Linked DNA regions of Rhodopirellula baltica SH 1. The protein of the gene in region 1 binds, or shares a complex with, the protein of each later gene. Links are inferred from orthologs where the notes say so. Each region holds a gene or a part of one and is shown in the gene's direction. Other genes may lie near its edges.

Evidence for each region.
Region 2: the proteins of fliG (region 1) and fliM are in contact, whole or in part, in a crystal structure (PDB 4QRM), measured with the Thermotoga maritima proteins. The link is inferred for Rhodopirellula baltica SH 1 from one-to-one orthologs. Residues at the interface, in WP_004082903.1 of Thermotoga maritima: Phe122, Ser125, Glu126, His127, Pro128, Gln129, Thr130, Val133, Glu157, Arg161, Leu164, Leu165, Arg167, Ser169, Glu171, Val172, Glu175, Ile176, Asn179, Lys182; in WP_004081085.1 of Thermotoga maritima: Tyr124, Leu127, Asp128, Ile130, Met131, Gly132, Gly133, Pro134, Glu136, Pro139, Arg141, Thr144, Glu145, Ile146, Glu147, Ser149, Ile150, Lys153.

What each region holds. Positions count from the first base shown.
Region 1 is NC_005027.1:2,935,396-2,945,578, forward strand. The notes cover bases 4,621-7,619. They hold fliG (flagellar motor switch protein FliG), read left to right. Parts: upstream 4,621-5,615; coding sequence 5,616-6,623; downstream 6,624-7,619. Other genes in these bases: RB_RS11380 (Na+/H+ antiporter NhaC family protein), read left to right, coding at 4,621-5,435; RB_RS11390 (hypothetical protein), read right to left, coding at 6,620-6,889; RB_RS11395 (3-keto-disaccharide hydrolase), read right to left, coding at 6,971-7,619. Also shown: RB_RS11365 (hypothetical protein), read right to left, coding at 1-173; RB_RS11370 (TIM barrel protein), read left to right, coding at 663-1,415; RB_RS11375 (hypothetical protein), read left to right, coding at 1,473-3,767; more of RB_RS11380, read left to right, coding at 3,807-4,620; more of RB_RS11395, read right to left, coding at 7,620-7,708; RB_RS11400 (PA14 domain-containing protein), read right to left, coding at 7,757-9,286; RB_RS11405 (B12-binding domain-containing radical SAM protein), read right to left, coding at 9,436-10,183. UniProt on the Bacillus subtilis protein: One of the proteins that forms a switch complex that is proposed to be located at the base of the basal body.
Region 2 is NC_005027.1:3,933,454-3,943,468, forward strand. The notes cover bases 3,869-6,699. They hold fliM (flagellar motor switch protein FliM), read left to right. Parts: upstream 3,869-4,556; coding sequence 4,557-5,843; downstream 5,844-6,699. Other genes in these bases: RB_RS14980 (glutamate-5-semialdehyde dehydrogenase), read left to right, coding at 3,869-4,549; RB_RS14995 (hypothetical protein), read left to right, coding at 6,650-6,699. Also shown: RB_RS14975 (tandem-95 repeat protein), read left to right, coding at 1-3,088; more of RB_RS14980, read left to right, coding at 3,245-3,868; more of RB_RS14995, read left to right, coding at 6,700-7,894; RB_RS15000 (S1C family serine protease), read left to right, coding at 7,995-9,875; RB_RS15005 (S1C family serine protease), read left to right, coding at 9,872-10,015. UniProt on the Bacillus subtilis protein: One of the proteins that forms a switch complex that is proposed to be located at the base of the basal body.

The sequences.
Region 1 (10,183 bases):
GTTCGGTTGCTTTGGGCGGCGTCGATCAGCAATCGAGCCACTTGCGAAAGCGGAAGAGAAACGGTTTTGGACGTTCCTAAACCAGCCATTCGGTCCAGTTCCATTTCGCGGCGAGCTTGTTTCAGGTCGGTGGAATCCGTTTTCGATTGGTGACGAGCGGTAAGGGATGTCACAGAGAGTCATTCCATTGACGAGAGTTTCGGTTGGCATGGCCGCGAAGATTGGCAACCCGATGGTCAGGATGTAACAAGCCGAGCGGGTTCGACGCCAGGGCGTCGCGTGAAAGAACTATCGACTGTGCCGATTAGGTAACTTGAGAAAAATTTGCGGGCAAATCGAGGAGCTTGAACCCGATCTCAAAAACGCTGGCAAATTGCTCCACTTTCCCTTGCGAAATCGCTTGGCCGGCGGCTGGACTAGTCCATTTGGATTGCTCCACCAACGGATTTTCCTAGTTGAATGAAGCGGTCGTTAGCGATCATGATGGTGGCTCCCCCTGAATCCCCCCTCGATGGACTTCTGCGATGCCCACCCAGCCCCAACCGCCATCAAGAACCCGGCCGAATTCGAAGACCCAGACGCCTTCGAGAACAACGGGTAACGCAGACGGATCACAGGCCATCGATTCCGACCAACCGAATGGGTCCATTCGGCAATCCATCATGGGTTGGTGTTTCAAGCCAATGCCGGTGATGACATTGGCCGCCGAAGCAAAGAAGATCGGCTACGTCGCGTTGGAAGGCGTGGGCGCCGAACACTACCCAGCGATCAAAGAAATGGGTCTGGAGATTTCACTCGTTGGTAGCCACGGTTTTCAAAAAGGCCCTCTTGATCCGGCCAACCACAAAGCCGTCGAAGAATCGCTTCGCAAGGGAATCGACCTGGCCGTGAAGTACGGTGCGCCATCGGTCATCACATTCACTGGCATGCAAACACCGGGAATCACGGACGAAGCCGCATTTCAGAATTGCGTGGACTGTTGGAAGAGGGTGACTCCCTACGCGGAGCAAAATGGCATTCAAATCGTGTTGGAACATCTTAATAGCGTGGACGATTCCCATCCGATGAAAGGTCACCCCGGGTACTGGGGCGACGACATTCATCGGTGCGTGGATTTGATCCGAGCGGTCGATTCACCGGCAATGAAACTGCTGTTCGACATCTACCACGTGCAAATCATGCATGGGGACGTGATCCGTCATCTACGCCGCTATCACGAATTTGTGGGGCATTATCACACCGCCGGCAATCCGGGCCGCGGAGAGCTGGATTTTAACCAGGAAATCAACTATCCACCTATCATCAGGGCGATTCGCGAGACCGGTTATACTGGCTACCTCGCCCAAGAATTCATTCCCACGCACCCGGACCCGATCGCCTCTCTCAGCCAAGCCTTCACGTTGTGTAATACCTGATTCTTGGACTCCCGCCGCCGAACGTTCCCAATCGATCTTCGGTACGCATTTTCGAACATGTCCGAAAACACTCCCCCCAACGACCGACCGATCGATGCTTCGATCGACGACGCGATTCCGGAATCGGACCGCGACGCGGCGGAGGGTGACGCATTGACCCGACCGGGGTTGCCAACTGCGGAATCGGACGATTCAGACGATCACGGGGACAATCGAGCAAGCGATTCAATCTTTGACCAAGTCCGTCATTGCCATCCGAATCCGGTCGCAGCAAACGACCTTCTCGACGACCTACATTTCGCGACCCTGGGTTTGCGGACGTTTGAAAGCCGGTTGCACATCATCCGCACCGCAACCAAACGTAGTGCCGGTGCTCTCGCATCGGTTCAGGTCAGCAAACCGTCGACAATCAATGAATGCCACTTAGCACGAGTCATCACATCGGCCTACCGAGTGATGGACCCGCGTTATCGAATCGACCGACATCAACAAGTTCAACTCGGCCGCATCCTTCCATTCGAAATGGAAAGCGTGTCGCACACATCGTTTTCACAAGAAACGATCTTTGCGGCGAACGACCAGGCATCGCCGATCCAAGACAATGTGCTGATTCCTGGCCAGCCTCCCAATTCGGGCAACCGATTGGCTGACGTGGTGATTGATGCCAGCGATGCACAAACGATCGCAATGACCGCGGATGAAACATCGCACTGGGTTCAGCCCTCCGTCGAACGTTCGTTGCTAGAAGATTTGCCGCCGCGCAATGAAAACGAACTGGTTCTCGAAGAGATGCGTTCTCATCGCGGCGCATGGAAACGATGGATGACGGAAGTTCGGACACTGGTGGGGCTTTCGATCCTTTGCCTGTCTGCGACGTTCTATTTGGCGTATTGGTTGGGAGCTCGAAAAGCCAATCAGTCCACCTTGGCCACGCAACCAGCAGAGCCAATCGGTTCCGTTCCTGTCGAACTTCCTACGACGCAGTTGGACGTGCCAACCACTGAAGAACTGAAAGACGTCGATACGCCGGACGAGTTTCCCGATGCCACCGCACCACCCGAGCAAATGATTGCGGTGGCTCCTGACGTTGAAACGACAGAAAATCAACCCGAACCAAACGTTGATACAGAGCTTGCCGAGACCACTCGCGATGACGCGGTTGAACCGATGACTCCCAGCGGCCCTGCGGTCGCTGAACTCGCATCCGAAATGACTGATGACACGGACGATGCAGCGGAATCGGTTGCGGAGACTCCGGCTGTTACCGAGATGGCGATGGCGGAAACGCTCGAAGCGACCAACAATGTCGACATTCCGGAAGACGTAGCCGGTGCTCCCGTGACACCCACGCCCGAACCCGAGAAGGCGCGGTTCACAGAGATTGAGATCAGCGAAGCAACCCAGGAATTGTGGGACGAAACAGAACGGGCGACTCGGCGGTTTCGACTGACCGAGGCGGCTGGCTTGATTGATCAGTGGGAATTGATTGCGGAACTCGCGGGCAACGGTTCTCTGGAGCACCTCGCGGCCATGCACTTGAGTTTGCGTGCCAGTTGGTTGGTCGAGCCATTTGAAACAACGCACCGCCGTGCCCAAGATCTAGTCGCCCACACCGCCATCGCAACGACACCCTCGTCAGAAACCGTCTCCGAAGCGTCTCAGGAGCCCTGGTCCGATCCGGTCGTGCGTAAGCTCGTTGAAAGTTGGCGGGATTGTCGACAAACGATATCGACCACTGACCACCTCAATCATTTGCTGCTTCAGGCCAACGCGTTGCTGGATCAATTGATCCTGAACAACAAGAATCAGTGGTGCGCTTCGTTTGGATTTGACGTGGAGAAGCTGGTCCCATTCGCAACGGACGAGCAATCGCAAAACGAGCTGAACGATCTGCTGGCTTCCATCAAAACGATGCCCACCGAGATGGAACTGGATCGCATGAGACAATCCGAAACGTCGGCCGGCGTTTTGGGTCGCACCCTTTGTTTGCAACTACGACGCTGGGACGACGGAGTTCCATTGATGTGCAAAGCCTCGGATTCTCGATTGGCATCGTTGGCGAAAGCCGAGATGCTGTGGCGAGAAGATTCAGATAACTTGTCCGACGGCGAGGCCGCAGAAGCACGAGGCAAACTCGGTGTACGTTGGTCAAAAATCGCGAGCCGCTATGATGGCCGCGACGCCGCTTCCATTCGTTTGCACGCCTTGGAACTGCTAGACGGCTTGGAATCGTTTGCAAACGATCGATCAGAAATCAGCGAGTTGCTTCCAAGTTATGTGACGGCCAGCCTGTCGGAAGCCGCTGCCGCTCAAAGCTTGTCTGCGCCGGTTCGTTTATCTCGATTGCGATAGCCGACTCAGCCGCCCTGAAATCCTTCGACGGAGACCGCCATGACCGACGGCATCGAATCACTCTTGCCGCCCGCCGTCGCGATCATCCTGGCCCTGCTCACTCGCCGAGTCCTGTTTCCTCTCGCGATCGGCATTTTCGTCGGCACTTGGTTGCTGGCTTCCAAAGAAGACGGTGGCGTAGCTAGCACACTCATTCAATCGTCGAAGCAGTTCTTCTTCACGATCGATCAATCCGTTCGCGATTGGGACCACCTTCACGTTCTCGCCTTCACATTGCTTCTCGGCGGAATGGTGGGTGTTTTGGAATCAGCGGGAAGCATGGCACGGATGATCTCCGGGTGGACCCGCCGTGTGTCAACTCGCCGAGGCGGTCAAACATTGATTGGCTTCACCGGCTTGCTGATATTCTTTGATGACTACGCCAACACGTTGCTAGTTGGTGGCACCATGCGGACCACGGCGGAACGCTATGGCATATCGAGAGCCAAGCTGGCTTATTTGGTTGACTCCACCGCTGCTCCTGTTGCTGGCCTAACCCTCGTGAGCACATGGGTCGCGACCGAACTGAGTTACCTGCAGACTGGATTGACCGACGCGGGGATCGAAACGACGAACATGACATTCTCGGTTTTCTTGCATAGCCTTCCCTATCGCTTCTATCCGCTTTTGGCGTTGTGGTTTGTCTTCGTCATCGCCCGATCGGGAAGAGATTTCGGTCCGATGTGGGCGGAAGAAAACACCGCCTCTCGCAAGCCAATCCATCCTTACCGCTGGACATCTTCGACATCCTGGCGAGACACCTTCGCGGCGGTCATGCCAATTGTGATTTGCTTGATCGTCATCAGCGGAGTGCTCGTCTGGACCGGATTGCAAACTCCCATCGAAGGCGAGATGTCGACCTGGCAAACCTTTGGCCACGTTATTGGCAATGGCAACTCTTACTTGGCGCTTGTTGCCGGTGGCGCCGCGGGCCTCATCGTCGCCGGAACACTTGCAATGCTGCTGAGCAAAGTGTCATGGGAACTGGTCGCGATGGGCACCGCGCAAGGCATGTTTCAAATGCTGCCGGCGATGGCAGTGCTTTGGTTGGCGTGGGGGCTTTCCTCACTCACCGCGACGGAACAACTCAACACCGGCGGTTATCTTGCATCCATTCTGGACACACGTCTTCCCGTGGAATGGCTCCCCACGTGCGTGTTCCTGCTGGCGGCGTTCATCGCCTTTTCCACCGGAACCAGTTGGGGCACGATGGCGATTTTAACTCCACTGTCTGTTGCCTTGTCCGTCAACTTGCAAGAAGCCGCGTTGGCAGCATCGGATACGGTGGCGATGGCGGGGTTGCAATCAACCACGACGGCTTCCCTCGCCATGTCGCCAATCTGTCTAGCGACGTTCAGCAGCGTGCTTGCCGGTGCCATCTTTGGCGATCACTGTTCACCGCTATCTGACACAACGGTGCTGTCCAGTCGTGCTTGTGACTGCAATCACGTGCTGCACGTGCGAACGCAAATGCCTTACGCGTTGGTAGTCGGCGTCACCTGCATTTTGTTTGGAACGCTACCGGCATCGTGGGGCATTTCACCTTGGATCAGTTTACTGGTCTCCGCCGCAGTGCTCTGGTTGATCGTTCGCGTGCTCGGCAAACCTCCCCAAACCGCAGCACCCTAGTCGAGTTTGCTGGTTCTGCCAGATATCCCGATCCTAATTTGGCACGACGCCTCCCTCTTCGGCGTTCGATTGAGCCTGCCCGTTGGATTGCCGATGAAAGAGTAGTGAAGTGCTCACTCGTATAGCGCTTCCTCTCATTTGCGTGGCAGGTTTCTCAACGAAGTGAATAGTTCGTCGACCATGGGTATTGCTGACGATCGCGGATTGACGAAAGCGGCAATCTTGCTGATGAGCCTTCCCACGAAGGTCGCGGCAAAGGTCCTCGGTCAACTTCCGCCGCGATTGATCGAAACGATCAGCATCAAAATCGCCCAAATCGACTCGGTTGGTGGTGACGAACAAGAAGTCGTGATCGCTGAGTTTTTGACCAGCAAAGCGAGCTCAATCTACGCCAGCCCGGGTGGATTGGAACGAGCCAAGGAACTGATCAAAGAAGCCCTTGGGCGAGACGCCGGCGAACTGATCGGCAATCTTCAGCAAACGATCGAAGCGATGCCTTTTGGCTTCGTCAAAAAGGTCGATACACAGACGCTGCTGCAGTTTATCGGCGAAGAACACCCGCAAACGATCGCCTTGTTGCTGTCTCACGTGCCGTCGTCCTATGCGGCGGAAGTGCTTGCGGGGCTAGACCCCGTGAAACAGCTAGAAGTCATTCGCCGTATCGCATCGATCGGCCGCACCAGTCCGACGGCAGTTTCTGAACTGGAACGTGGGTTGGAACTTCGCCTCAGCAACATGGTCAACCAGCAACACAGCAACACTGGTGGTGTCGAAAGCGTCGCTGAGATCCTCAACGTGGTCGAACGTGCAATCGAACGGACCATCATGGAATCTCTGGGTCGTGAAGATCCGGAGTTGTCAGAAGACATCCGACGATTGATGTTTGTCTTCGAAGACATTTCCAAGCTGGGCGACCGCGACATCCAAGCGTTGCTGAAGAATGTCGAAACCGCTCAGTGGGCGATGGCATTGAAGGGTGCCAGCGAAGCTTTGCAGCAGAAAGTGCTGCGAAACATGAGTTCACGCGCAGCCGAGAACTTGCAGGAAGAAATGGGCTATCTGGGCAGCGTTCGGATCAGCGAAGTCGAAGCCGTCCAACAAAAGATCGTCGATATCGTCCGACATCTCGAAGACACCGGCGAAATCTCACGCCCAACCGGCGAAGCCGAAGAAGAGTACGTTACCTAACGCTCCGGCTCAATCATGCCGGAAAGCTCGCTCAGAACCGGGCTTTCCTTCGCGGCAAGCCCATTTTGCCTTGATACAAAACGGTTGCTTTCCCCCGGGATGCTGCGCCCCGTCAGAAAAAACGGGTTCACCTCACCAAAACGGTTGAAGCATTTGACCGATGCGGTCCGATACTCCTTGTACCATGGATTGGGAGGGTGGAACGATCGGTGCCATATCGTTCCAGCAATGATAGGGCCATGGTGAGGCAGGGAGGGCTTCACCATGGCCCTTCCCTTTGCCCCATTAAGTTTCACGCGATTCGTTTCACAACAGAGTAGCGTTGTACGCTCGCATCATGCGACGACCTACAGTCGACGAATCCGAATGTTTCGATACGAAACTTCATCGTTGTGATCCTGCAAACAGATGTGTCCGTTGGTCGGTTCACCGAAACCTTCCCATTTGCCGAACTTGGATTTGGCAACTCGCTCGTTCCAGTCATCGCTGCCTTTGACGAACTCGCTGTACAACACGCCGTTGACCTCGATTTGACACTTCGCGGGAGTGATCAACACTCGCAAGTGATTCCATTCACCGGCCGGTTTGGTCGAGTCAGTTTCGGATGGATACAGCTGGTACAGCCATCCGCACTTTTGCGGATCGTGTCCACCTTTGTGATCTTGGATCTGAATTTCAGGCCCGGTGTAGTAAGGCGGCTTCTTGGTTTCGACCACATGAAACATCACGCCGCTGTTGGCTGCGGGTGTCACTTTGAAATCAAGTTCCAACTCAAAAGCGTCAAACTTTTCTTTCGTGATCAGGTTTTCACCACGAGCGGCATCGCCCTGATCCTTGTGTGAAATGCAAGTCAGAGCATTGCCCTCGATCTTCCAACCGCTCGTCACCGAATCACGGTTGTATTCACGCCAGGCATCCAGATTACTGCCGTCAAACAGTGTTTCCCACTTTCCGGTGGGAGCAGCGGTGTCATCCGCCTTTGCGGCGTGTGAATTAGCCAAAAGTGTCGAAACACACAGGGTGACAGCAGCAAAGATATACGTTTTCATCAGCAATTCGCAGGTGGGAAAGTGGGGTGGGGACATTGGCGGGAATATCCGCCGAGCTGCCAAACAGAACAGCTGGCGAAGATTTTACTCGCTAACAGCGTCCGATGTGGGTTTCGATACAGAGTCTTCCGCCGGCACGCGAAAGAACTGCAATTCGATCGGAGTTTGTATCGTTTCCGATGCGGAATCATCGCCGTCGTCGTCCCCTGCGACGTCGAGCCGGGTCAGCGCCGCCGTCAGTGTTTGTGCGCCTCCGCCTTCGAAATAATCGATGCGTATCGGATGCAAACCCGCGCCGGCTCGCACCAATCGGCTGACCGTCATCGGCGGATGGTTGCCATCGTGGTCCAAGAAAAGTTTGTCGTGGAGGAAGACTCGACTGCCATCGTCGGAGGTGATTTGAAATCGATACAAACCCTCTTCCGGCACGCGAAACATCGCGTTGATCGATAAAGCAAAATCGTCGCGCTGATCACCCTGAATCTCTTCCAAGTTCAGCGAATCGACTTGCCCTGTTCTCTCAACTTCCATCGTTTCGAACTCGGGCAACTTTTTGAACTTCCCCAAATACATGCGGTAGTCCAGCCCCGGTTCGAGGGTTTCCACTTCGACACCTTTCAACCGAGGTACCGGAATGGTCTGCATCGAAACCGGTATCGCTGATCCGCGTCTGCTCGCCAGCAACTCAACCTCTTCTGATTCTCTGAGCACTCGATCCAAAGCCAACGTGTATTGAGCCGCATTGCGAACACGAGTCCCCGCCACCATCTCAATCACATCGCCGGCGAGTATCCCAGCTTCCGCGGCTGGCGAACCTTCTTCAACCGCGGCAACAACGGCCGCTTCGGCAAGTGGATTGAGCGAGACGCCCACCCACCGATCGTGTCGTAGTTCCGGTTCAACGATACGAACAATCAACTTGCGAACGCGGTCGATTGGAATGGCAAATCCTGCGTTTTGTTCTTCCGGGTTCACGCGGGATACGATCCCGATGATCTTGCCTTCCATATTCACCAACGGACCGCCCGAGTTGCCACGGTTGCTTGCAGCGTCGAACCGCAAGTAGTCATCTCGAGCGAGCAAGTTGTAATTCGTCGCAATCAATGCGTTTGGCATGTCCAGGTATGTCTTCTTGGAACTGACGATTCCCGATGTGATTGTGATTCCGCGACCACCGGGGTTTCCAGCCACGACGACCGCTTCGCCATTGTGGACATCGTTGCTGCGTCCCAGTGGAACGATTGGCAAGTGTCCCTTCACGTGCAATAGGCGAACGATGGCCATGTCCTTTTCGGGCATTCTGCCGACAACTTCAAATTTGCCCGCAACCTTGCCCAGCACCGCGTAGCCGGTGTCACTCGACAGTACGTGGTCATTGGTTAGCACATACCCGGACGATTCAATGATGGTTCCACTGCCCGAATTAAAACCGCCAGACTTCTCGTCCCTTAAAAACAATCCGACCACCGCGGGCTCCACCTTGTCGATGACATCCACCAACGGAGACCAGCGTGGAGATCGCGGGTCGAGTCTCGTTGGCTCGTCAGCCAAGACCGATTGCGAAAACGTTGGCCAGATCAAAGATGCACAGAAAACGATCGAAAAAAGTCGCATTAGTTTTTCGCGGCGCAGGTCGGTAAGAATCAAAAGCAACAACCTACCGATATTTCCAACGACTCGCGATCCACCATGATCGCACCCCACACAGTACCGCTTCACAAAGATGGAACGGCGAAGCAAACGAAACGCCGACACCCGGATTCTCAGGTGGACGTTGTCGTCTCAACGACGGGCAAACTGGGTGACGCCACCGCGATAGGCCTCTCGGTGTGCTCCAATTCAGCCGCCGAACCGCAGTCTGACTTCACCGCGGCGGGTTGGTCGGAACGCATCGCTTTTCCATAGGTCGATACGAACTTGGACGGATCGTCGATCATCTCGGTGGTCATGCGGTGGTGATGGTAGTGCATCGCGCACTTGAGCACGTAGAAGAAATAGATCTCTGGAGTCGCGAACCTCCTGCGGACCGCCGCCAAGATCTGACGCCGGTAAGTCCGGCGCAATTCGGCATCAGGGACCTTCCACATCAACCTGATGAACATGGCGACGAAGCCGACTGTGAAGATGGCACGTTGCTTGCGACGCTGCCACCGATGCTTTTCGAAATAGCTTGTGTTCAACGCACGAAACTGAAATCGATCGCGAACGAACAATTGGTCCAAACGATCGAAGTAGACATCCGGTTCGTATGCGTTTCGCATCGTTTCCAAGTACCCGCGAAGCAACTCGTCTCGCGTCATACTCTTGGGAATGACGTTGGTGCCAAAGTGATGCTCGTCGGCAAGGTCCAAACGCCCCTCTTCCAATAGCCGAGCATGCAGCGGCGTTTTGGGAATCGCGTGCAGGAGTCCAACCATGGCGTGTGCGATCCGCGAATCCTTTAAAAACTTTTGCTGAGTCTCGAAAATCGCCGACGTGTCGTTGTCAAAACCAACGATCAATCCGCACCAA
Region 2 (10,015 bases), 1.0 Mb from region 1 along the record:
ATTGAACCTGAACCCTGTCAACGACCGACCTCAATTCGTCGCGAACAACCTCACGTACGAAGTCGCAGAAGATGGTGCTCCACAACGGATCAACAACTTTGCCGTTGGCATCGCAGCAGGTCCGCCACTGAGTGCATTTGATGAGGTCGACTTCATCAACGGGCAAGACGTACGCTTCACCGTCAAGACGCTGTCCTTCCTGGACGATGAGTTGCAAGACTTCTTCATCCAAGGGCCGCAAATCAGTGAAAACGGTGTCTTGACCTTCCAACCTCAAGCGGATGTCTATGGCACCTTCGAATTTGAGGTGGTCTTGACTGAAATCCTGCCTGGATCAAACCAACAGGAAAACAGCACACGTGGTGACTTGCGATCGTCCTTGCCGGTCACGCTGACCATTGATGTTCAACCGGTCAACGACCGTCCATTCATCAAGCCGGAGTTCAGCACACCTGGCACGAACCCATTGAACTTCTCGTTGTCCGAAGACGGCACGTTCGACGTGTTGGTCAATGGCGACGGAACTTCCCCGGGCTTGTTGGATGTCTTCGATGTTGGTCCTGCCAACGAGTCGGCCGACAAGACACCAGGTGGCAACCAAACGCTGTCTTTGACCACGCCAATTCCAGTGACCACCGCTGAAGGCGGCACACTGCAAAGCGTGACCGAAAACGGCGTGATCACACGATTTATCTACACACCGCGAGCCAACTTTGTCGGAACGGATAGTTTCATCTACACCGTCACTGACGATGGGGTCACTGTTCCTGTTGGTAACAACGGTGCACCGATCAATGAACCTCGCATCGCATCCGGCACAGTCACGTTCGAAGTCTTCGGCGTCAACGACGCACCACAATTCAGTGGCGCGGGCGATGTGACCAGCAACGAAGATCAGAACGACGGTGGCGGCCGCGGAAGTGTTGTGATCGAGAACTGGGCTACCAACGTTCAAGCCGGACCTCCCGGAGCGAACGATGAGATCGGCGATGGCACCAACGGACAGCCGCTCCGGTTCGAGATCATCCAGACCTCGAACAATCCCGAGTTGTTTGTCACTCCACCATCGGCATCCATTGACTCCGATGGCAACGCGACGCTGACATACGTGACTGCCGAAGACCTCAACGGTTCAGCCACCTTCACTGTGCAGTTGTTCGATGAAGGACCAAACGACGCCGGCAACGGTGATATCAACGCGTCCACCATTCGGACCTTCACCATCACGGTGGATCCGGTCAACGACGCTCCGACATTCACCGCTGGGCCGACCGTTCGCGTGCAAGAAGATCGTGGTCCCTACACAACGCAGTGGGCAACGAACATCTCGCCCGGACCGATTGATGAATCCAACCAATCGGTTTCGTTCGAAGTCTCAACCATCAATGCCGCTGACGCCGCCTTGTTCACGCAAGACGGACAACCCGCAATTTCGCCGGACGGCATTCTGACCTTCACGCCAGCACTCAACGCCAATGGTGCGGTCGACCTGCGTGTCGTTGCTCGAGACAGCGAAGGATTGGCTGGAGCACCGATTACCCTGCGTGTGAACATCCAACCGGTCAATGACTTCCCCTCACCGGCACCGGATAACTTCACGACCGACGAAGACACTGTCCGAGTGATCACGGCAGCGGAACTGTTGGCAAACGACATTGATGTCGATTTGAACGATGCCAACCCCGACGAGTTGCAGATCGTAATGAACTCGCCTCAGATCTCGTTGCGAGGTGCATTGGTGACGTTCGATCCGGTGACGCAAACCATCACGTACGATCCAACGGTCTCAACTGAATTGCAGGCGTTGAAACCAGGCTCCGCACCGCTAAATGATTCGTTCAGCTATGCGGTCGCCGACCGGGCTGGTGCCAGTGCGACACCGATCCGAACCAGCAATTCGGTCTTGGTCAGTGTCAGTGTCACGGGCATCAACGATGGTCCAGTGACCGAGCCAGATGTCCCAACATTGCAGAGCCCAGGCAGCACTGTCATCCGGGTCTTGGACAACGATGTGGATGTTGACGGAGTCATCGATCCGAGCTCGTTGACGGTCACAAAGCAACCGGCGTTCGGTAGCGTTTCGATTGATCCTGTCGAAGGAACAATCACCTACACGCCGTTCACCAACTTCCCCGGCAATGACGAATTCCGTTACATCGTCGCGGATGATGAGGGAACGTTCAGCACCGAAGAAACCGTCACGATCAGTCCCAACGCGGCACCGGTCGGACGTGACAGTGTTCGCTCAGGCTTCCTGAACGAAGCGATCTTGATCGACATCAGCAACAACTTCACCGATGCGGATGGACTGGACTTCAGCTCAATCCAAATCGAACGTCAACCATTGGCGGGTGAAGTTCAAAACGTCGGCGATGGAACCTTGCGATATGTTCCAGCGGTGGGCTACACCGGTCGCGATTCGTTCGACTACTCGATTGCTGACTCCAACGGCCGTCGCAGTGGTTTGGCTACCGTATCGTTGCAGGTTGTTATCAGCCGTCTGCAGAACCCAGACCTGAACGCCGACGTCAATGATGACGGTGAAGTATCGGCCCTGGACGCATTGTTGATCATCAACCACCTCAACCGCTTCTCGTCGTTCCCTGCGGGATACACGCCGACGGTGGATGAAGATTTGGTGGTGACGCAAGGCGACAACGGTCGACCAAGTGCTTCGCAGCCGGGTCGCTATTACGACGTCAGCGGTGACCTACGCATCAGCTCGCTCGATGCCTTGCAGGTTATTAATGAACTCAACCGTCGTGACAGCAATCAAAGCGAACCACTCGGCGAACCCATCGTGGCCTCCAGCAGCATTGCGGCAACCGGAGCAAGTGTTTCGGCAGCCGTTTCGAGCTCCGATGTCAGCACAAACGGATCAGGCTCCACGGCTGCGGGTGAACCGCTGATCGAAGTCTTGTTCGAAAGTGACAAGGTCATTGGCCAAAGTTCGGCGAACCTTGGCGACGACGTTCTCGACAGCATTGCCTCGGCTAATACCAGCGGTGAAGAAGGCTCCTCGAGCAGCGATGACCGCAGCAAATCGCTTCAATCGGCCGTCGACGCGGCCATGGCAAAACTGCTGTAGTGCGACGACAGGAATGACCCGGCAAACTCGTTGACGTTGACCTCAACGAGCCGATGCCAGACAATATCAACGACCGGCTGAGGTTGGGGTTTCCCCGATCTCAGCCGGTTTTCGTATCACGATTCTTTCGATCGCCACCTGAACTCATAGGTTCCCATGTCGACCGCTTCCACGACCCACACTCAAACCGACGCTCTCCAGTCCGACGACCTCGCCGCCCAGTGCGTTGATATCGCCCGCCGTGCGAAAGCCGCATCTCGTTTGCTGGGGACCCTGGATACCAACATCAAGGATCAATGGCTGATCGAATCCGCGGACGCTTTGATTGAGGCGTCTGACGCGATCATCGCCGCCAATCAGCTGGATCTTGAAAACGCCCCAAAGTACGGACTGACCGACGCGGGAATCGATCGGCTGCGTCTGGACGAAGCTCGAATCGCTGGAATCGCTACGGGTTTACGAGAAATCGCCTCATTGAACGATCCCATCGGCGAGGTCCTCGATGGTTTCGCGCGGCCGGGCGGTATGCGAATCGAAAAGCGTCGTGTTCCTTTGGGCGTCGTCTTCTTCATTTACGAAAGTCGACCCAATGTGACCGCCGACGCGGCTGGAATCTGCGTCAAAAGCGGTAATGCAGTGATTCTGCGTGGTGGAAAAGAAGCCGCTCATAGCAGCCGGGCGATTATCGAAGTGCTGCACGAAGTCGGTCGTCGCGTCGGGATTCCCGACGACGCCGTTCAATTGGTCGGAACGACCGACCGCGCTGCGGTGGGGCACTTCCTGAAGCAATCCGACAACATTGATGTCACGATTCCCCGCGGAGGCGAAAACCTGATTCGCCGTGTCGCGGCAGAAGCCACCATGCCTGTCATCAAGCACTACGACGGCAATTGTCACGTTTACGTGGATGAGTCCGCCGATATTGAAATGGCGGTCGATATCATCGAAAACGCGAAATGTCAGCGAATGGGTGTCTGCAATGCCTGCGAATCACTGCTGATTCACCAGTCGATCGCCGCCGACGCACTCCCAGCGATCGCGAAACGCTTGGCCAGCCGTGGCGTTGAAATGCGGGTCGACGAACGCGCTTCGGCGTATGTTCCTGACGGCGTTCCTGCCACGGATGCCGATTTTGCCGCTGAGTTCTTGGGGCCACAAATCAGCATCGCCGTCGTGGATTCGCTGGCTGCTGCCACCGATCACATCAATCACTACGGATCGGGACACACCGACGCCATCGTCACCAGCAACATCGCCGCTTCCGAGCAATTCACCGCTTTGGTGGATAGTTCCGCAGTGATGGTGAATGCTAGCACTCGCTTCAATGACGGTGGAATGTTCGGTTTGGGAGCGGAAATCGGAATTTCCACGGATAAGTTTCACGCAAGAGGGCCATGCGGGTTGCGGGAACTGACCAGCTACAAGTACATCGTACGTGGGAACGGTCACATAAGAGGCTGAGGACACGATGTCCAACGAATCACTGAGTCAAAATCAAGTCGAGAATCTTCTGAAGGCCATGGAAACGGCTGATTTGGACGAGGAAGGTACCGACGCACCGACCGAGACCAAAGACTCAGCCGAATCCAAGGATGCCGAAAACGCGACCGTTGGGAGTTCCGCTCCCGTCGTCGGAGCGGCGCATCCGGCCGATTCCAAGCCCTATTCTCCCGGCGTACCAACCGGTGCCAGAGTAACGGCCTACGACTTCAAACGCCCTGAACGCGTTGGCAAAGACCAAATGCGGGCGATGCATTCGCTGCACGAGTCGATTGCTCGAAATTTTGGTGCGTCGATCTCCGGTCTGCTGCGGACCATGATCGAGGTGAAACTACTGAGCGTCGACCAACTCACCTACAGCGAGTTCGTCTTCAGCCTCGACAATCCAAGCTGCTTCAACGTCATCAAACCGCTGCCGTTGGAAGGCCACTGGGTTCTCGATATTGCCCCGGGATTGGCTTATGCGATCATCGATCGAATGCTCGGTGGTGACCCGGTCCCTGGCGAAACGATTCGGCGGCCCCTGACCGAAATCGAAACCCGGTTGATGTGTCGCGTTGTCGAACTGTTCTTGGAACAAATCGTGCCCGCGTGGGAAAACGTCATTCAACTCGAACCATCGATTCACACGACCGAGAGCAACCCACAACTCGCCCAGATCGTTCCTCCCAACGAAGTGGCAATCCTGGTCGGGTTTGAAGTCCTGCTCGGTAAAAACCGGGGGATGATGAACTTGTGCATCCCCTTCAATTCCATCGAGAAATACAACGCGAAACTGTCTCGCAACGGATGGGTGGGCTATGGAAAAACCAATCCAACCCCACAATCGCGACGCAAAATCGCTGACAGCATTGATGCCGCGCCGGTGGACGTGGTGGTGACTTTGGCGAGGTCAAAGATCCGAACCAGTGATCTGCTGGACTTGAACGTTGGCGATATCATCACCACCGAACAAGCCGCCAGTTCCGCATTGGAATTGTCCGTCCAGGACGTCCACAAATTTGCCGCCGTCGCCGGTGCCTACAAAGGCAAGAAAGCGGTGCAAGTTCAGTCAACGGTCGAGCCAAAATACTGCGAACCCGAAGTCGACCCAGAAGAAGAGCTGGAGAACGATTCACCAGCCACTGCCGAGGCGGAACCCGTCAAGGATGAACTGGAAAACGTCTTGGATGCGGCTCAGGCCAAAGTTCCAACGACAACGCAACCGAATGCGTCCCCCAAAGCTTCACCAACCAAGCCGGCACCAACTCGCTGAAGCGTCGCTAATACACTGAGTCGCTAACACACTGACAGAAAGATTGTGATTCTCTTCTGTCAAAACAGCTAAGCCAACGATGGCTCTCGCCGTTTTCGCAATTCGCCCGCCAGTGTGAAGCGTTTCAATCTGCTTCGCCGATCACTTAGGCTGACGACAAAGTACCGCCACTCATCTCCCACCAAACTTGGCGAGAGCAAGCGATCAGTTTTGGCCGGATTGAGAGACGATTGACGGCGCAGTCAGACCGCTTTTCTGGGCCGCTGATTCCGCACGACGAAGTGCCGCCTCGACACGGTCGAGCAACTCGTCAGAACACTCGGGCGTTTGAGCCGTATCGCTGATACATGCTGTGAACTCAGCACCGCAGTGCTGGCATGCAACGGTACATCCGAGTAACGATGCGCGAATATCGATTCGCCGCCCGCAGGTTGGGCAAGATTGATTGAATCGAATGGACATGATTAACCTTTCTACTTCCAGCCACTCGGCTGGCTAAATCCGTTTGACAGGGGGAATAATATCCACAAACCCTCAACAACGCAAACTCATTTCACGCAAGCTTCACAAGAACGCTCAAGCTGCAACCATGGTAGCGCCGCGAACTGGTTCGGGCAAGGATCAAATTTGGCGAAGACTGCGTGAAGACGAACGCTATAAACCACCCCAAAACACTGCACGCACGAACACTACATCATCCCGAAAGTATTGGTTTCCCCTGCTTCACAACCGACAAGACGGTTATCCTGTAGAGGACCTTAAAACGACGCTTCGACGAATGGATTTTCACGCTCAAGCCGGTTCCTATGACACGCTCGTTCCGCAGTCAGACGCCCATCATCGCTCTTCTAGCGACTCTTTTCGCTGTCTTTCCAGGAACGAAAAGTTCCAGCCAGGACACCTCCGGCGAGCCTGATCTGGGCCCTAAAATTCAATTCGAAACCATCGATGGAGACTCAGTATCCGGACAGCTGGGCAACCTAACAGGTTCATCTCTGTCCGCAATTTTGGCTGGCGGCGAATCCAAACAGTGGGATTTGACCGAAATTGCACGAATCCAATTCGATGGTTCGGAAAAGACCAGCCCACCAGCTCGGGTCGTCCTTCGTGGCGGCTCCGAAGTGGCATCGGCCGCGACTTCCATGGAAGACGAAAAGCTGCTGGTCCGCTCGATCGGGCAACCGTCATTCACCGTGTCCATCCGATCCGTTCAATCAGTTCGCTTCCGAGCTCCTTCCAGCGCGACTGACGCTGACTGGCTCGCATTGGTCGAAGAACCTCAACGCCGCGATCGACTGGTCATTCGACGCGAAGGAAATGCGTTGGACCCAATCGAAGGAACGGTCTTAGAAATCAATCGAGATTCCGTTTCGTTCGACCTCAGCGGAAACATCGTCGACGCTCCCCTGAAAAAACTCGAAGGCGTGATCTTCTCCACCACCACCGACCGTGAAACGGAGAAGCCCATTCGAGTTCGCGACCAACGTGGATCGAATTGGATGGCCGATCAAGTCAACTGGAATGGGAGCGACCGTTCGCTTCGGCTCGATCTTGGCAACGACATCACGCACTCCATTCCTTTGAAAGAATTGTTGGAAATCCAGTTCTCTGGTGGCATCCTTTATCTGTCGGACGCGGAGGTCGCTGAGCAACGTCAACCGGAGTCGCTCAAAGCACTCCTCGGTGAAGACTTCGCATCCACTTGGTTCGCCACCGAAACCGACACCAAGAATTTGACCACCGTTCTGTCTTCCGATCATGTCATCCGTATCCCCGAGGGATATCAGAAATTGGTCGCTGCCGTCCGAGTCGCATCGGAAGTGGACCAGTTCGCACCGTTGACAGTTTCGGTGCTTTTGGACAACCGCGTTGCTTGGAAGCTCGAAATCCAAGATCGCAAACCGCACGGTTTAATCTTGCCAATCGAAGACGCTCGGCGGCTCACGCTTCGAAGTGCCCATCCCGGACCGGACGCATCCAAGACATCACCGACAATCAGTAATGCTTTGGGACATCGTATCGAGTGGCTCGGTGCCCGCTTGTTAAAATAGAGTCATGCGTCGCTTCGACGCTGCTCGGATGCTCTTTGCAACGACGTCTCCACACTGAGAAGAACGATTCGCCATGCCATCTCGATGCCTCGATTCCACCATGGTGCGAATCGGTTGTTTGACGCTTGCCCTCTTTGCATCAGCGATTTCGTTGGCGGCCAATCTTCGTGCCGAAGAGTCTTCGCTTCTGCCTGACGAGCAAAAGTGGATTGAGCAGTTCGAGTCCGCACGTGTTGCCGGCATCGCAAAGGCCACCCCTTCCACCGTGATGGTGTTTGTTCCAGGTGGCGGTGGAGGCGGTAGCGGTGTTTTGATCAGTCCCGACGGATATGCGTTGACCAACTTTCACGTCAGCAGTCCTGCGGGCACCTACATGCGATGCGGACTCAGCGATGGCAAAGTGTACGACGCCGTGGTTGTCGGTATCGATCCGGTGGGCGACTTGGCACTCATCCAATTGTTGGGCCGCGACGATTTTTCAACGGCTGAATTCGTCCCCAGCCGTTCGGTGCAAGTTGGTGACTGGTGTTTCGCCATTGGCAATCCGTTCTTACTCGCAACCAATCTGCAACCAACCGTTACCGCAGGAATCATCAGCGGTGTGCGTCGCTACCAGTATCCTTCTGGGACGTTACTCGAATACGGCAACTGCTTTCAAACTGATGCTTCCATCAATCCCGGAAACTCCGGTGGCCCGTTGTATGACAATGACGGCGATTTGATCGGGATCATCGGCCGAGCTTCGTTCGAAAAACGTGGACGCGTCAACGTCGGCGTTGGCTACGCCATCTCAGGCGACCAAGCTCAAAACTTCCTCGGCTGTTTGCACAGTGGACGCATCGTGGATCATGCCACTCTTGGTGCCACCGTTGGCACGGACGAAGACGGCAGTGTCCGAGTCACCAACATCCTCAGTTCCAGCGATGCCTACCGACGAGGGCTCCGTTACGGAGACGAAATTCTCGAGATCGATGGCCAAGTCATCCAAACGGCCAACGATGTTCAAAATATTCTTGCAACGTTCCCAGCGTCATGGCGAATCCCAATCACGTATCGGCAAGAGGGAACGAGCGTGGAAACGTTGGTTCGTTTGGCCAGCGTTCACCGCGGATCGGAACTGCTTGAGAAAATGAAGTCGGCATTGCCGCCACCTCCCCCCGCTCCACCGAAGCCACCCACTCCATCCGATCCCGAAGGAGACGCCCCCGGAGATTTGGAATCAGACGATGAAACATCGCCGGATGGCTCGGACAAAGCCAAACCGAACGACCCAAAACCGTTGATGAAGGACGCGGCGGGCGAACCGATTCCAGCAATGGCGGTCAAGCAAATCAAAATCCGCGAAGGCTATGGCAACTATTACTACAACGAACTGCACCAAACGAAATTCATCGAGCGACTTCGCCGGCAATTTAAGGACGTCGAGGCAAACGATTCCGTTTGGAAGATTCGCGGCAAAACCGTTCCCGTTGTCGATGGACAAGAAGCGAGCGATTTTCTAATCACGATTGGCGATGGCCAATTCAAATTCAAGATCGGCGACGACCTTCAGCAACTTTCACGTGGCGACGAACTGCTGCAAGTCGTCGATGAACAACGCGATGCGGGTATCCTGGCATGCTTGAACGCACTGCAACGCATGTTAACGCTCGGCCCGAGACAATTTGGCGACACGTACTACTGGGGCACGATGCCGCTCTCAGGCCAACGGCCCCTTCGCGACACCGTCGTTGGTGTCCACTCTGATTTGGAAACCCGATTCTTGCATCACCCACAATCTGAACGATTGGAAGTGATTGAATCCATCGCTGGCAACGACACCGACCCCGCCGAACTTTGGTTCGCAGCAGAAGACGACGCACTGCCGTCGACCTTGCAACTCCGCTATGGGCTGACCACCGTTTTGAACTTGCAAATCACCGATTGGTCCACCGCGCCAGCCAACCAACCTCAGGTTCCAGTCGATGGAGATGCATCATGAGTGGCGTTCCAAAACTCTCGCGTCTTGCCACCGCCCCATCCCATGCCGGTAAGGATCCCGCGTCGTTGCTGCGTCTTCTGCTGGGGTGCATCACTGCTTCGCTGATCGTTTTTCTTGCGTCTGAAAAATCCTGGGCTCAG